DNA from 2 places in the Neobacillus sp. 114 genome. Region 1 is predicted to be linked to the other one. Evidence: a T-box and tRNA genes for the amino acid it is inferred to sense, from the RefSeq annotation. Region 1 holds a T-box; the other holds one or more tRNA genes.

Region 1 (8,773 bases):
CAATCCTATATATCAAGACTTGAAAAAAGAATCATTAAAAGGCTCCGCAAGGAATTTAATAAAATGGTCTAAAAGACAAGGTCTAGAAAAATTTTTTTCCGTAAAAAAGCTTTGAAAAATATTGCCTCTAATGCATTTTTCGACAATAGCTGACTTTTCCTTCCATTCATCAAGTGCATATTTTTCCTCCTCAAGGAGATACTGTTTTTTGTACAGCAGCTCTCTCGAGGAGGGAAAAGAATTGACTCGAAATAAAGTTGAAATTTGCGGTGTAGACACATCAAAACTTCCTGTATTGAAGAACGAAGAAATGAGAATACTCTTCAAGCAAATGCAAGAGGGCGATATAACCGCCAGAGAAAAGCTAGTAAACGGCAATCTACGCCTAGTATTAAGTGTTATCCAAAGGTTCAATAACCGGGGCGAGTTTGTTGATGACCTGTTTCAGGTTGGCTGTATTGGACTGATGAAATCCATTGATAATTTTGATTTAGGCCAAAACGTCAAGTTTTCCACTTATGCCGTCCCGATGATTATTGGCGAAATCCGGCGCTATCTGCGTGACAATAATCCGATCCGAGTATCCCGCTCTCTAAGGGATATTGCTTACAAAGCCCTCCAGGTCAGGGAGAGGCTGATGAGTGAAACCTCTCGGGAACCGACTGCTGAAGAAATTGCGAAGGTCCTAGAAGTACCGCATGAAGAAATTGTCTTTGCGCTTGATGCAATACAAGACCCGGTATCTCTATTTGAGCCGATTTATAATGATGGCGGGGATCCTATTTATGTTATGGACCAGCTGAGCGATGAAAAAAATAAAGATATCCATTGGATCGAAGAAATCGCCCTTAAAGAGGGAATGAGAAGATTAAACGAACGTGAAAAGTTGATTTTGAGAAAGCGTTTCTTTCAGGGGAAAACACAAATGGAGGTTGCAGACGAAATTGGCATCTCCCAAGCGCAAGTATCCCGCTTAGAAAAAGCAGCAATCAGACAAATGAATAAAAATATCCAAAGCTAAGCTGCCTTGTAAAGGCAGCTTATTATATTGCCGGGAAATGGTGTTTTCTCGGCAATCTTTTTGTTTAAATTAATGATTGTCTCTGCTATTGGGCCTGTTGAAAGCTTTAAATTTTTTAAAATAGGAAAATTACTCGGTGAGTTAAATAAGTGAAATAAAAGACTAGCTTAATTTTTCCTTTCTAATTTCCAAAATACAAACATATATTTTATATAGTATCGTAAGATTGGGAGTGGTTGTTTAATGGTTAAAATTTCCGATTTTCAGATAAAAGATGTTGTGAATGTTTCAGATGGCAAAAGACTAGGGAATGTTGGAGATATAGAAATTAATTTAACGACGGGAAAAATAGAAGCGGTTGTAATTTCCGGAAACGGGCGCGTGCTTGGCTTTTTTGGGAAGGACGAAGATATAGTGATCCCGTGGAAAAACATTATTAAAATTGGTCAGGATGTCATCTTGGTCCGCTATAAAATCAGCGATGAAAAAATAACGGAAGAAGAGTAGGCATTAAAGGAAATAAAACTGCTTCGATGACCAAAGCCCGGTTTCATGGTAAACTATAGAAAAAAGTTCAGAGGTAATGGAATGGAACCATTTATTATAAAGAATGAATCCTTATTAACCATCGACGGTTGGATGAATAGTAATCCCGGCCTTGTGGCAGGAATAACAACCAAGCTGGGGGGACAAAGTAAAGGCAGCTTTGAAGCCCTGAATCTCGGCTTTCATGTTGGTGATATTTTCAATGATGTTTGCGCAAATAGAATGAAAGTTTCCGAACTGCTTGATTTTCCATTAGCTACATGGGTTAGCGCTGAGCAAACACATGATATTTTTCTGCAAAAAGTAACAAAAGCAGATCGCGGGCGAGGGTCTATTTCCTACGAACAGTCGTTTAAGAGCACAGACGGCTTCTATACAAGTGAAGAGGGAATATTGTTAACGCTCTGTTTTGCCGACTGTGTCCCTCTTTTTTTTATTGCTCCCGAATATCGGATGATTGGGGCGGCACATGCTGGATGGAAGGGGACGGTAGGACAAATTGGCCGTGAGATGATAAAAAGATGGCAAGAGGAAGGCATCAAGGCTGAGAAGGTTTTTGTCGCCATCGGTCCATCGATTTGCGAAAAATGTTATATTGTGGATGAACGTGTCGTTAACTTGGTTGAAAATATACTAGAAGATGTCGATAGAAAACCCTATAATTTAATTAGTGAAGGTCAATATTCATTAAACCTAAGGGAATTGAACAAGCAGACTCTTGTCAAGGCAGGAGTTCCAAAGGAAAATATAATCGTCACCAATTATTGCTCAAGCTGTAACAACCATTTGTTTTTTTCCCACCGGAAGAGCCATGGCAAAGCCGGAAGAATGTTAAGCTTTATTGGCTGGAAGGAGAATTAGAACCGCTTATGAGAGTAGCAGCAAAGTATGAACTTATTAGACAGCAAATACATGAAGCGTGCGAAAAGACAGGCAGGAAACCAGATGAGGTAACAGTAATTGCCGTTACAAAATACGTCAGTACCCAAAGAGCGCAGGAAGCGCTTGATGCAGGCATTCAGCATCTTGGTGAAAACCGGGACGAAGGAATGCTTGAAAAATGGGAAGTTCTTCAGGACAAGCCAATTTGGCATTTTATTGGAACTCTGCAAACACGAAAGGTAAAGAATATTATCGATAAAGTGGAGTACATTCATTCCCTTGACCGTCTTTCTTTGGCTCAAGAAATAAATAAACGTGCCAATTCAAAAGTAAAGTGTTTGGTACAAGTTAATGTAGCAGAAGAGGACTCAAAGCACGGTTTAGCGGTTGAAGAAGTGATCGACTTTATTAAATCACTTGGCTCCCTAGAAAATATTATTGTTGCTGGTTTAATGACAATGGCCCCATTCACGGACGATGAAGAAGTCTTGCGTGATTGTTTTCAAAAACTTAGAGAACTTCGTACTCAAGTTCAATCCTTTCACTTAGACTATGCTCCTTGTTCAGAGCTGTCGATGGGTATGTCTAATGATTTTGCTATCGCCATCGAAGAAGGGGCTACGATGGTAAGAATAGGTACAGCGCTTGTTGGTGAAGCTGGTTAGGAGAGTTGATATGACAATTAAATCTAAACTAAAAACATTTTTCTTTTTAGACGATGACAACGATGAGCAAAATGAAGATTATAGTGAGCCGAAGGAACCGATAAAGCAGAAAAAACAGCCGTTAAAAAGTCATAATGTAGTCAGCCTGCAAAGTGTGCAAAAGCCCCCTGTCCAAGTAAAGCCTTCAAAGCTTATATTGGCGGAACCGCATTCCGAATCTGAGGCAACCGAGATTGCCGACCATCTAAAAAACCGCCGTGCGGTGGTGGTGAATTTGCAGCGGATTGATCCAGAGGAAGGCCGGCAGATTGTTCATTTCTTAGGAGGAGTAGTATATACTCTTGGCGGGGAAATCCAGAAAATTGGCGCCAATATATTCTTGTGCACCCCGGATAATATGGAAGTATCGGGGAATATTTCGGAATTGCTCCCTGACCACGAAAATATGAATACGAGGTGGTAAAGAGATGTTTTTTGTTATCGGTTTAATACAAAAACTCATTTGGGCTTACTCGTGGGCATTAATTATTTACATATTGATGTCTTGGTTTCCGGGTGCCAAAGAATCCGCAATCGGTCAATTCTTAGCAAGAATTTGTGAGCCATATTTAGAACCATTCAGAAGGATTATTCCCGCAATCGGCATGATTGACATTTCTCCGATTGTCGCATTTCTTGTGCTCAACTTTGCAACACGGGGCTTAAGCTATGTAGCTGTCTGGCTCTCATAATAATTAAAATAGGTTGGTTTTTAGAGCATGAATATATATCAGCATTTTCGTCCAGAAGAACGGGATTATATTGACCAGGTCATGCAGTGGAAAAACACTGTCGAACTTCAGTATGCCCCGAAATTAACGGACTTTCTTGACCCAAGAGAACAGCATATCTTAAAGACGATCATCGGTGAAAATGGTGATGTAAAATATCAACTCTTTGGCGGCTGGCCAGGGGCAGAACGAAAAAGGGCTCTTCTATTCCCTGAATATCTAGTGCCAGTTCAAGAGGATTTTCAAATCAGCTTGTTTGAAATTGACTATCCAAAGAAGTTTATCAAAATTGAACATCCCAACGTCCTAGGCACATTGATGTCGTTGGGACTAAAACGTGGGAAATTTGGCGATATTCTTGTCGATGATGAACAAATCCAATTCTTGGCAGCCAAGGAAATCGGCGGCTATATCAGCACTAATCTTGAATCAATCGGTAAAGCAACGGTTCATTTATTTGAGAAGCCGCCCGAAAATATAATTTCTCCTAAAGAATTATGGGAGGAACATGAATTAACAGTATCTTCTTTAAGGCTGGATACTGTTATTTCTGGTGTTTATAATCTTTCTCGGCAAAAATCGCAAAACTATATTGCGGCAGGCCTAGTTAAGGTCAATTGGACTCAGATTGAAAGCCCGGCCTTTGTTTGTGAAATTGGCGATATGCTGTCGGTCCGGGGCCATGGAAGGGTAAGATTGTCCGGTATTGAGGGGAAAACAAAGAAAGAAAAATGGCGAATTTCTGTCGGAAGACAAAAATAATTTATTTTCTTGCAGGATTTTCAAAAAACTTGTCGAATATTCACATTTACATAGATTGCACAGATTGTTGGAGGTGGCATCATGCCGTTAACGCCGTTAGATATTCATAATAAAGAATTTAATAAAGGATTTAGAGGGTATGACGAGGATGAAGTAAACGAATTTCTTGATCAGGTAATCAAGGATTACGAGCTTGTCCTAAGAGAGAAAAAAGAATTGGAAGAGCGTTTAACTGACCTGCAGGAGCGTTTAGGGCATTTTACAAGTATTGAAGAAACACTTAATAAATCGATTGTGATTGCCCAGGAGGCAGGGGAAGAAGTAAAACGCAATGCCCAAAAGGAAGCGAAGCTAATCGTCAAGGAAGCGGAAAAGAATGCGGACCGTATCGTTAACGAATCCCTATCTAAAGCGAGAAAGATTGCTCTGGAGATAGAAGATTTAAAGAAGCAGTCGAAAATTTTCCGCACCCGTTTCAAAATGCTGATTGAGGCACAGCTCGATATGCTGAATACTGACGATTGGGATCACCTTTTAGAGTACGAACTTGATGCCACCGAGCTGAAAATCCACGAAGAAGAGGATTCATTAGCTTGACGAACAGCTATTTAGTAGCATATAATTTCTTAACAGATTAATTGAATGAAAATGACGAAGACAGGGACAGTACAATTTTTCAAAAAGCTTATTAGCGAGTCGGGGATGGTGGAAGCCCGATAAAGCCGAAAGATTGGAAAATCACCCTCGAGTTCCGAGGTCGAACCTCTATATTTAGAACAGTAGACTAAGGCGTGTATTCACGTTACGAATTCGCAAGAGGATAGAATAAGACAGTTCTATCAATCAGGGTGGTACCGCGGGAATAAAACCTTCTCGTCCCTTTTTTGGGATGAGGGGGTTTTTTTATTTGCAAGAATGTCAATTCTGTTCAATAGAAAGGTATTGGAGGAAATAAAATGGAATACAAAGACACGTTATTAATGCCGCAAACGGATTTCCCAATGCGTGGTAATCTTCCGCAAAGAGAACCGGAGATGCAGGCAAAATGGGAAGAAATGAATATTTACCAAAAAGTACAGGAGCGCACTAAAGGGCGTCCGATGTTTGTTTTGCATGATGGCCCTCCATATGCAAATGGTGATATCCATATGGGCCATGCATTAAATAAAATTTTAAAGGATTTTATTGTCCGCTATAAGTCAATGAGCGGCTATCATGCCCCATATGTGCCGGGCTGGGATACTCACGGTCTGCCGATTGAGCAGGCTTTAACTAATAAAGGGGTTAAACGGAAGGAAATGTCCGTTGCAGAATTCCGCCAGCTTTGTACAGATTATGCGCTTGAACAGATTGACAATCAACGGACCCAGTTTAAACGCCTTGGTGTCCGCGGTGATTGGGAGAATCCATATATCACTTTAAAGCCTGAATACGAAGCCCAGCAAATCAAGGTTTTCGGAGAAATGGCAAAAAAAGGTTATATCTATAAAGGGTTGAAGCCAGTATATTGGTCTCCGTCAAGTGAATCCGCTTTGGCTGAGGCAGAAATTGAATATAAAGATAAACGTTCACCGTCCATTTATGTTGGTTTTCCGGTGAAGGATGGCAAGGGAGTACTTGATACGGATACGGAAATCGTCATCTGGACAACAACCCCATGGACCATTCCTGCCAACTTGGGAATTTCGGTTCATCCTGAGCTAACTTACGTGGTTGTAGCTGTAAATGATAAAAAATATGTTGTGGCTGAAAGCTTATTGGAAAGTGTAACGAATGAAATTGGATGGGAAGAAGCGGCCGTTCTTAAAAAGGTCAAAGGGGCTGAGCTTGAATATGTTGTAGCCCGTCATCCGCTTTATGACCGTGATTCTCTTGTCATGTTAGGCGAGCATGTGACAACTGATGCTGGTACTGGCTGCGTTCATACTGCTCCTGGTCACGGGGAAGATGACTTCCATGTTGGTCAAAAATACGGCTTGGATGTCCTTTGTCCGGTTGATGATAAAGGAAATATGACAAATGAAGCACCGGGATTTGAAGGATTATTTTACGACGAGGCCAACAAACCGATTTCCCAAGCCCTAGAGGAAAAAGGAGCTTTGTTAAAGCTTACATTTATTACTCACTCCTATCCACATGACTGGAGAACAAAGAAGCCGGTTATTTTCCGGGCAACTGCTCAGTGGTTTGCGTCCATTAAAGATTTCCGCGACCAATTGCTCGAAGCTGTGAAAGCAACCAAATGGGTGCCGGCATGGGGCGAAACAAGGCTTTTCAATATGGTCCGTGACCGCGGTGATTGGTGTATTTCCCGCCAGCGCGTCTGGGGTGTGCCAATTCCGGTATTCTACGCCGAAAATGGAGAAGAAATCATTACCGACGAGACGATTGAACACGTTTCTAATTTATTCCGCGAGAATGGATCAAACATTTGGTTTGAGCGGGAGACAAAGGATCTGCTTCCGGAAGGATTTTCGCATCCTGGAAGTCCGAATGGCAAGTTTACGAAGGAAACAGATATTATGGACGTTTGGTTTGATTCTGGTTCTTCCCATCAGGCTGTGCTTTTAGAAAGAGAGGATTTGGTCCGTCCGGCAGACCTTTATCTTGAAGGTTCTGACCAATACCGCGGCTGGTTTAACTCGTCTTTATCTACTGCAGTAGCTGTCACAGGCAAGGCTCCATATAAGGGAGTATTAAGCCATGGATTTGCTCTTGATGGTGAAGGTAGAAAAATGAGTAAATCATTAGGTAATGTCGTCGTCCCTGCGAAGGTTATGAATCAATTGGGAGCAGATATTTTACGCCTATGGGTGGCTTCTGTAGATTATCAATCCGATGTCCGCGTATCCGATGCAATTTTAAAGCAGGTTGCTGAAGTATATCGGAAAATCCGCAATACATTCCGCTTCTTGTTGGGGAATTTAGCGGACTTTGACCCGGCTGTTAATAAGGTTGCTTACGAAAACCTTCGTGAAGTAGATCAATTTATGCTGGTAAAATTAAATAAGCTGATTAAGAGTGTTCGCAATTCTTATGAAAATTACGATTATGCAGGCATTTACCATTCTGTTAATAATTTCTGTACGCTTGATTTAAGCGCGTTCTACCTAGATTTTGCAAAAGATGTTCTGTACATTGAAGCAGTTGATCATCCAGAACGCAGGGCGATTCAAACTGTTTTATATGAATCATTGCTTGCTCTGACCAAATTGGTTTCGCCAATCCTTTCTCACACTGCAGACGAGGTGTGGAAATATATTCCGAAGGTTCAGGAGGAAAGTGTTCAGTTGACAGATCTTCCTGAATATCAGGAACTTCCAGGTGCTACAGAGTTGGAGGAGAAATGGTCTGCATTCATGAAGCTGCGCGATGATGTCTTAAAGGCACTTGAAGAAGCCCGGAATGCAAAGGTGATCGGTAAGTCATTAACAGCGAAAGTAACCTTATACGTAAATGATAATACAAAAGCGCTGCTCGATTCTGTTTCAGAGAACTTGAAACAATTGTTTATCGTATCTGGTTTTGAAGTGGCTGGTGCTTATGATGAGGCGCCAGAAGATGCCTTGAAATTAGATACAGCGGCAATTGTGGTCACAAAAGCAGAAGGTGAAACCTGTGAACGCTGCTGGGTAGTGACGCCTGATGTTGGCCAAGATGCGGAGCATCCAACTCTTTGCCCTCGATGTGCCCAAGTTGTAAAAGAAAATTATTCACACTTAGCGTAAAATAGAAAGGGGCTGACTTGTCAGCCTCTTTCATTTTGCTAAAAGAAAAGTATAAATTCAACTACGCCTCATGAACCGTCCTATCGGAATCGCCTAACGGTGAGTTTTCATTTATTTCCACCTCCGTTAATTGTTGTTGCTGATGTCAAATTATTATCCGGGTCAATGGAAAACGATCGGTAATAATAAGACAAATAACATAACGGAGGTATTAACACTATGAATGCAATGCAGGAAAAGCTGTTTCAAGAACTCCGTCAAACAAAAACAGAAATCGAAAGGTCATTAAAGAAAAAACAAACAGAGAATTGGCTTACAACCATTTTAGAGGAAGAAATGGCGGACATTGATTTAGCACTGAAAAAAATCAAAGAAGGAAATTTTGGCCAATGTGAACTT
Region 2 (8,773 bases), 2.3 Mb from region 1:
CTGCATCGGCAAAAGTTCTTCAAGTGCTTCCATTCTCTCGCTATAGGTTTCTGCTAAAATCATTTTTTGAACGATTGGAATCCTCTTTAAATCCATAAACATATGCTCTGTCCGGCACAATCCAATACCACCGGCACCGAATTCAAATGATTTCTTGGCATCCTCGGGATTATCGGCATTGGCACGGACACCTATTTTGCGTTCTTGGTCTGCCCAAGCAAGAAGCTGCTGGAACTCTTCAGATAATTCAGGGTCGATCATTGGGATTTCACCAAGCATAATTTCACCTGTTGAACCATCAACCGTGATAATATCGCCATGTTTAACAACCGTGGCACCCACCATGAATTGTTTTGCTTTCATGTCAATCTTTAAGGCTTCACATCCGCAAATACAAGCTTTCCCCATACCACGAGCAACCACGGCAGCGTGGCTTGTCATTCCACCGCGGCTAGTTAAAATAGCTTGTGCTGCAACCATACCGTGGATGTCATCTGGAGTGGTTTCAGGAGAAACAAGGATAACTTTTTTACCTTCATTTCCTAATTGCTCCGCTTCATCGGCATCAAAAACAACCCGGCCGGTTGCAGCGCCTGGTGATGCCGGCAAGCCTTTAGCTAATATTCTTCTTTCAGCTTTGTCATCGATTCGGCGGTGCAGCAGTTGGTTTAATTGGTCAGGATCAACACGAAGCAGCGCTGTCTTTTTATCGATAATTTCTTCCTCCACCATCTCAACTGCTATGCGGATAGCTGCTTGGGCGGTACGTTTTCCGTTCCGTGTTTGAAGGATGAACAGCTTCCCGCGTTCCACTGTGAATTCAATGTCCTGCATTTCCTTGTAATGCTGCTCAAGGCGATGGCATGTATCCGAAAACTGCTGGTAAACGTCTGGCATTTCGTCCTTAAGGGTGGCAATTGGCTGCGGTGTGCGGATACCGGCAACAACGTCTTCCCCTTGGGCGTTAATTAGGTATTCTCCGTATAGAACTGGCTCCCCAGTAGATGGATTTCTTGTAAAAGCTACACCTGTTCCGGAATCATTACCCATGTTCCCGAACACCATACTTTGAATATTTACAGCTGTACCCAGATGATCAGGAATTTTATTTAAGCGGCGGTAAACAATCGCCCGTTGATTATTCCAAGAATTGAATACAGCATTGATGGCAAGGAAAAGCTGCTCTTTCGGATTTTGCGGGAAGTCCTTACGCGTATGCTTTTTGACAATTTCCTTATAACCAACAATGACTTCCTTCCAGTCTTCAGCAGTCATTTCAGGGTCAGAGGAATACCCCTTATGTTCGCGTGTCTCTTCTAAATATTGTTCAAAATAATAAGTATCAATTTCAAGAACCACGTTGCTGAACATTTGAATGAAACGGCGATAAGAGTCGTAAGCAAATCGTGGATTATTCGTTAATGCAGCCAAACCCACAACAGTTTCGTCATTCATCCCCAGATTTAAAATGGTATCCATCATCCCAGGCATAGAAAAAACTGAACCGGATCGAACAGAAACAAGTAAAGGATTCTGCGGGTCACCGAGTTTTTTGTCCATTTTTTCTTCCAAAAGTCTTAACGCCTCTAATGTCTGTGATTCTACTAAAGCTGGAATGGTTTTATTAGATTCATAGTAAGCATTGCAAGCTTTTGTTGTAAGGGTAAAACCATAAGGAACCGGCAGGCCGATTCTTGTCATTTCTGCTAGATTCGCTCCCTTTCCCCCAAGTAAATCCCGCATATTGCCATGGCCTTCATGAAATAAATAAACGAATTTCCCCATAATTTTATAAGCTCCTCTCTTTTTTCAACACGTCTAAAATTAAACCTGCAGTTTCTTCAATCGCTTTATTCGAAACATTTATAATAGGACAGCCTACGCGTTTCATGATTTTTTCGGCATAATCTAGTTCGTCAAGAATTCTCTGGAAGCTGGCATAATTCGCCTTTGAGCCCAGCCCAAGTGCTTTTAGGCGCTCAGTCCGAATTTCGTTTAATTTATCTGGTGAAATAATTAAACCAATACAATTTTTTCTCGGTATTTTAAAAAGTTCATCTGGCGGAGGCACTTCTGGAACCAACGGGACATTGGCCACTTTAAAACGCTTATGGGCAAGGTACATGGACAGCGGCGTTTTTGAAGTCCGGGACACACCGATTAAAACAATATCGGCCTTCATAATTCCTCTTGGGTCCCGTCCATCATCATATTTCACGGCAAATTCAATCGCCTCGATTTTGCGGAAATATTCTTCGTCTAATTTTCTCATTAGGCCAGGCTGGCGGTGGGGCTGTTTATTAAACCTTGTTGCAAATGCATTCATTAATGGGTTGAGGAGGTCCACTGCCATTATCCCCTCTTCCATGGCACGCTTATCTAAATAATCTTTTAATTCCGGAATGACGATGGTATAGGCAATGATGGAATGGTCCTTTCTTGCCAAAATAATCACATCTTCAATGTCTTCAATGTCCTCTACATATGAGTTTCGGCGAATTTCTACCTGTCCACCATTAAACTGTGTTGCCACCGCTTTTACAACGAGCTCAGCTGTTTCACCAACCGAGTCAGATACTACGTAGACAACTTCCTTTTGTACCAAAATCGCAGCAACTCCCCTTAATCTATTTTTCTTCCATAAATTCTAAATAGGCCCTTGTTATTGTCGTCTTGGTAATTCTCCCTAACAACAAATATGTATTATTTTTATGATCGACTTCCTTTACTACCGGTAAGGAGTCAATATGAAAATTAATCATTTTTTTGGCCGCTTCGAGCAAGGTTTCCTCTGAATTAATCGTGATAATATTAGGCATTCTTGTCATAATGACACTTACGGGCAATTCTTGCAGATTTTTGTTCCCAAGTGCAGCCCTGAGCAAATCCTTTCGGGAAATCACTCCTGCTAAGTTTCCTTCTGTATCCACCGCATAAAGTGTTCCAACATCCTCGAGGAACAACTGAACAATCGCATTATAAACAGAAGTTGATTTTTCAACCACGATTGGATGAGCCTTAAAATCGGATACCTTTTGCTGAATAAACTTCTTCGCCTGACGTTTTACCTCTAATTTGTCATTAAAAAAATACCCTACACGCGGTCTGGCATCCAGACTGCCGGACATGGTCAAGATTGCAAGGTCCGGTCTTAATGCCGCTCTAGTAACAGAGAGTTTCTCTGCAATTTCTTTACCGGTTATCGGGCCATTTTCCTTTACAATCTGCAGAATTTCATCCTGACGCTTGGTGAGTTTAATCATTAGCACCACCTTATTCACAATAAATATGTTATATATATTTAAATGTGCTATACTTATTTGTATATAGTATAGTACATTTAAACAAATTCGGAAACAATAATTTTGCAAATTGATTAACTTTTTAATAAAAAACCCCACCGGCAATCGGCGGGATTCAGAATCACTTTTGACAATTAGGGCAATAAAGGGTTTTTCTCGACGAGATTGTTTCCATAACAATCGTAACCCTGCATCTCTTACACTTCTGTCCTTCAAGTTCAGGCATATTTATTTCCTCTAAAACCTCTTTTCCTTAATGCTTTCCAAAACGTCTAAACTCAAATAAAAAACCGAGTCATTTTGAACTCGGTTTTTGACTGCTATTTATTGTAATGGGCCTAAATGGACTTGAACCATCGACCTCACGCTTATCAGGCGTGCGCTCTAACCAGCTGAGCTATAGGCCCATAATAAAAAGTAATTATCAAAGACGAATTACATTATAACAAGAATTCTTTTACCTGTCGATAAATATCACAATCTTTTTTATTATTTAGCTGATTGGCGCACTGAATGGCAATTTAAGAGAGATTCACTGCGCCAATCGGGCAGCACATTACTTAATCCCTTTCAAGATTACCTTCCATTCTTTTTAATAATTCATATGGACGGACCTTGAAAGCTTCGTAGGGAGCCCTATTTCCCGTCATTGCATCAATCACCCTGGGAATAAATTTGCCTCTTTTAATATAGTGAGAAACATTGGAAGAATCGAGTTTGACGAAGCGAACTTCCTTGGTTTCCTTGGATGTTTTAGGCTCACCGCCTGCATACTTCCCACGAAAAACAATTGAAACAGTATTTCCATTTGAATACACACCCGATACTCCATGCAACTCAACTTGAATGCCTGTTTCCTCTAAAATCTCCCGAACAAGTGCCGTGTCTAAAGTTTCTCCTTCATCAACGCCCCCGCCAGGAAGTTCCCACGTATCTGCTCTCCAATAAGTTTTTACTAATAAAGTTTCTTGGTTCTCGTTTGTAATATACCCACTAACCGTTATAGTCGGTTTTGTTTTTGTATATTCTCCAAATGAAGATAAATAATCTTTTCGAGTATCGATAAAAAATTCGTCTACATTCGAAATGCGGTTTTGTAATTGTTTATACATCTCATCTTTAATAACACGCTCTTCAATTTTTAAATATTCTTCATGATTTGGATACTCCCAAATAATCGTTACCTCAGCTTTCCCTTTTGTCATCCAGCGGCCGATAATTTTTGCTCCACTTTTTATTTTCATTGGAAAAATAAGTTCTTCAAAAATTTCATTGAATTCGCTTACCTTATCAGGAACAAGCAGAAAAACTTCTCTTATATAAAACATTTTTTTCCCCATTTCATTCAGTGTACAAATTAAATTACACCAGTTTACGCGTCTTAATGAAATAGGTTCCATTTGTTAGTTCAATACGTTTGAATTAGCACAAAAAACACCTCCCTGAAAATTATAGGAAGGTGTTCATTCTAAGATTTATAGACAGGGGCAGTAGGAATCGAACCCACACTGAAGGTTTTGGAGACCTTAGTTCTACCTTTAAACTATGCCCCTATAAATGGTGGAGGGGGACGGATTCGAACCGCCGAACCCTGAGGGAGCGGATTTACAGTCCGCCGCGTTTAGCCACTTCGCTACCCCTCCATTATATAATTTTAAAAAAAGTAATAGCGGCGGAGGGGATCGAACCCCCGACCTTACGGGTATGAACCGTACGCTCTAGCCAGCTGAGCTACACCGCCAAAAGCAAATATGAAAATGGTGGAGCCTAGCGGGATCGAACCGCTGACCTCCTGCGTGCAAAGCAGGCGCTCTCCCAGCTGAGCTAAGGCCCCATACATATTATAATCAGGAAAACAGAATCTGAAGTAAGCGATCCTTCGTCCCGAACGTAGTACTCAATCAAGCTAAAGCTAGTTCCCGTTAGAGAAATAATGGTGCCGAGGACCGGAATCGAACCGGTACGGTAGTCACCTACCGCAGGATTTTAAGTCCTGTGCGTCTGCCAGTTCCGCCACCCCGGCATGTTTGGAGCGGAAGACGGGATTCGAACCCGCGACCCCCACCTTGGCAAGGTGGTGTTCTACCACTGAACTACTTCCGCATTTTAATCTCTTTGATGCGGGTGAAGGGACTTGAACCCATACGGTATTACTACCACTAGAACCTGAATCTAGCGCGTCTGCCGATTCCGCCACACCCGCAATATATAATATTGCATATTGGGATTTCATTCCCTCAAAACTAGATAATACAGAAGAAGTTTAGTAAAAACGAGTTGCCATTTTACATTGATGATTGTCTAGCTCCAGCGTCCAGCAACTAGTGTCCTTCGGTCTTTTCCCTACGATAAGTCAACATCGATTCGCTAAAGCTCATCGTGTTTCCTTTAGCTAATCAGAATTTATTACTAAATTCTGAACGCATAAGTTCAACTACACCTCTGTCTGCGCCTAACGGCTTGCCAATCGGCGAGTTTACACTTATCTCAGTCAAAGCCCTCCAGGCCATACGTTGCTAACCGGCCGCTTCCGCTTTTCTGTTTGGTTAAGTCCTCGATCGATTAGTATCAGTCAGCTCCACACGTCACCGCGCTTCCACCTCTGACCTATCAACCTGATCATCTTTCAGGGATCTTACTAGCTTGACGCTATGGGAAATCTCATCTCGAGGGGGGCTTCATGCTTAGATGCTTTCAGCACTTATCCCGTCCGCACATAGCTACCCAGCGATGCCTTTGGCAAGACAACTGGTACACCAGCGGTGCGTCCATCCCGGTCCTCTCGTACTAAGGACAGCTCCTCTCAAATTTCCTGCGCCCACGACGGATAGGGACCGAACTGTCTCACGACGTTCTGAACCCAGCTCGCGTACCGCTTTAATGGGCGAACAGCCCAACCCTTGGGACCGACTACAGCCCCAGGATGCGATGAGCCGACATCGAGGTGCCAAACCTCCCCGTCGATGTGGACTCTTGGGGGAGATAAGCCTGTTATCCCCAGGGTAGCTTTTATCCGTTGAGCGATGGCCCTTCCATGCGGAACCACCGGATCACTAAGCCCGACTTTCGTCCCTGCTCGACTTGTAAGTCTCGCAGTCAAGCTCCCTTGTGCCTTTACACTCTGCGAATGATTTCCAACCATTCTGAGGGAACCTTTGGGCGCCTCCGTTACATTTTAGGAGGCGACCGCCCCAGTCAAACTGCCCACCTGACACTGTCTCCCACCCCGATGAGGGGTGCAGGTTAGAATTTCAATACAGCCAGGGTAGTATCCCACCGACGCCTCCACACAAGCTGGCGCTCATGTCTCTCAGGCTCCTACCTATCCTGTACAAGCTGTACCAAAATTCAATATCAGGCTACAGTAAAGCTCCATGGGGTCTTTCCGTCCTGTCGCGGGTAACCTGCATCTTCACAGGTACTATAATTTCACCGAGTCTCTCGTTGAGACAGTGCCCAGATCGTTACGCCTTTCGTGCGGGTCGGAACTTACCCGACAAGGAATTTCGCTACCTTAGGACCGTTATAGTTACGGCCGCCGTTTACTGGGGCTTCGATTCAGAGCTTCGCTTAGCAGCTAACCCCTCCTCTTAACCTTCCAGCACCGGGCAGGCGTCAGCCCCTATACTTCGCCTTGCGGCTTTGCAGAGACCTGTGTTTTTGCTAAACAGTCGCCTGGGCCTATTCACTGCGGCTCTTCGGGGCTATTCACCCCAAAAAGCACCCCTTCTCCCGAAGTTACGGGGTCATTTTGCCGAGTTCCTTAACGAGAGTTCTCTCGCTCACCTTAGGATTCTCTCCTCGCCTACCTGTGTCGGTTTGCGGTACGGGCACCTTTTATCTCGCTAGAGGCTTTTCTTGGCAGTGTGGAATCAGGAACTTCGGTACTATAATTCCCTCGGCATCACAGCTCAGCCTTAAGGTGAACGGATTTTCCTATTCACCAGCCTAACTGCTTACACGCACATATCCAGCAGTGCGCTTACCCTATCCTCCTGCGTCCCCCATCACTCAAACGATAAAGAGGTGGTACAGGAATATCAACCTGTTGTCCATCGCCTACGCCTTTCGGCCTCGGCTTAGGTCCCGACTAACCCTGAGCGGACGAGCCTTCCTCAGGAAACCTTAGGCATACGGTGGATGAGATTCTCACTCATCTTTCGCTACTCATACCGGCATTCTCACTTCTAAGCGCTCCACCAGTCCTTACGGTCTAGCTTCAACGCCCTTAGAACGCTCTCCTACCGCGGACACCATAAGGTGTCCACCCACAGCTTCGGTGATACGTTTAGCCCCGGTACATTTTCGGCGCAGAGTCACTCGACCAGTGAGCTATTACGCACTCTTTAAATGGTGGCTGCTTCTAAGCCAACATCCTGGTTGTCTAAGCAACTCCACATCCTTTTCCACTTAACGTATACTTTGGGACCTTAGCTGGTGGTCTGGGCTGTTTCCCTTTTGACTACGGATCTTATCACTCGCAGTCTGACTCCCACGGATAAGTCATTGGCATTCGGAGTTTGTCTGAATTCGGTAACCCGATGAGGGCCCCTAGTCCAAACAGTGCTCTACCTCCAAGACTCTAACTACGTGAGGCTAGCCCTAAAGCTATTTCGGAGAGAACCAGCTATCTCCAAGTTCGATTGGAATTTCTCCGCTACCCACACCTCATCCCCGCACTTTTCAACGTGCGTGGGTTCGGGCCTCCATCCAGTGTTACCTGGACTTCACCCTGGACATGGGTAGATCACCTGGTTTCGGGTCTACGACTACATACTATTTCGCCCTATTCAGACTCGCTTTCGCTGCGGCTCCGTCTCTTCAACTTAACCTCGCATGCAATCGTAACTCGCCGGTTCATTCTACAAAAGGCACGCCATCACCCATGAACGGGCTCTGACTACTTGTAGGCACACGGTTTCAGGATCTCTTTCACTCCCCTTCCGGGGTGCTTTTCACCTTTCCCTCACGGTACTGGTTCACTATCGGTCACTAGGGAGTATTTAGCCTTGGGAGATGGTCCTCCCTGCTTCCGACCGGATTTCACGTGTCCGGCCGTACTCAGGATCCACTCGGGAGGGAACGAAGTTTCAACTACAGGGCTTTTACCTTCTATGGCCGGCCTTTCCAGACCGCTTCATCTACCCCGTTCCTTTGTAACTCCATGTTGAGTGTCCTACAACCCCGAAAGGCAAGCCTTTCGGTTTGGGCTGTTCCCGTTTCGCTCGCCGCTACTCAGGGAATCGCGTTTGCTTTCTCTTCCTCCGGGTACTTAGATGTTTCAGTTCCCCGGGTCTGCCTTCAATACCCTATGTATTCAGGTAAAGATACTGTTCCATTACGAACAGTGGGTTTCCCCATTCGGAAATCTCCGGATCGGCGCTTACTTACAGCTCCCCGAAGCATATCGGTGTTAGTCCCGTCCTTCATCGGCTCCTAGTGCCAAGGCATTCACCGTGCGCCCTTTCTAA

The links. A T-box is a leader RNA that pairs with one kind of tRNA and senses whether it is charged. The one in region 1 lies ahead of ileS (isoleucine--tRNA ligase), so its partner is inferred to be a tRNA-Ile.
Region 2: it has a tRNA-Ile gene. The T-box ahead of ileS (isoleucine--tRNA ligase) is inferred to sense a tRNA for this amino acid. The anticodon was not compared.

Annotation. Positions count from the first base shown of each region.
Region 1 covers NZ_CP126144.1:2,086,536-2,095,308, forward strand. Annotated here, with positions in the region: gene sigE (RNA polymerase sporulation sigma factor SigE) at 1-72, shown strand, start outside; gene sigG (RNA polymerase sporulation sigma factor SigG) at 242-1,021, shown strand; gene QNN06_RS10495 (YlmC/YmxH family sporulation protein) at 1,265-1,528, shown strand; gene pgeF (peptidoglycan editing factor PgeF) at 1,610-2,428, shown strand; gene QNN06_RS10505 (YggS family pyridoxal phosphate-dependent enzyme) at 2,437-3,114, shown strand; gene QNN06_RS10510 (cell division protein SepF) at 3,125-3,577, shown strand; gene QNN06_RS10515 (YggT family protein) at 3,582-3,845, shown strand; gene QNN06_RS10520 (YlmH family RNA-binding protein) at 3,873-4,646, shown strand; gene QNN06_RS10525 (DivIVA domain-containing protein) at 4,728-5,243, shown strand; T-box leader at 5,292-5,530, shown strand; gene ileS (isoleucine--tRNA ligase) at 5,603-8,374, shown strand; gene QNN06_RS10535 (hypothetical protein) at 8,594-8,773, shown strand, end outside.
Region 2 covers NZ_CP126144.1:4,364,560-4,373,332, forward strand. Annotated here, with positions in the region: gene ppdK (pyruvate, phosphate dikinase) at 1-1,785, opposite strand, end outside; gene QNN06_RS21135 (pyruvate, water dikinase regulatory protein) at 1,790-2,605, opposite strand; gene ccpN (transcriptional regulator CcpN) at 2,628-3,263, opposite strand; gene QNN06_RS21145 (zinc finger domain-containing protein) at 3,424-3,528, opposite strand; tRNA gene QNN06_RS21150 (tRNA-Ile) at 3,636-3,709, opposite strand; gene QNN06_RS21155 (NUDIX domain-containing protein) at 3,863-4,630, opposite strand; tRNA gene QNN06_RS21160 (tRNA-Trp) at 4,785-4,855, opposite strand; tRNA gene QNN06_RS21165 (tRNA-Tyr) at 4,861-4,945, opposite strand; tRNA gene QNN06_RS21170 (tRNA-Met) at 4,970-5,043, opposite strand; tRNA gene QNN06_RS21175 (tRNA-Ala) at 5,061-5,136, opposite strand; tRNA gene QNN06_RS21180 (tRNA-Leu) at 5,237-5,325, opposite strand; tRNA gene QNN06_RS21185 (tRNA-Gly) at 5,331-5,405, opposite strand; tRNA gene QNN06_RS21190 (tRNA-Leu) at 5,422-5,505, opposite strand; rRNA gene QNN06_RS21195 (23S ribosomal RNA) at 5,845-8,773, opposite strand, start outside.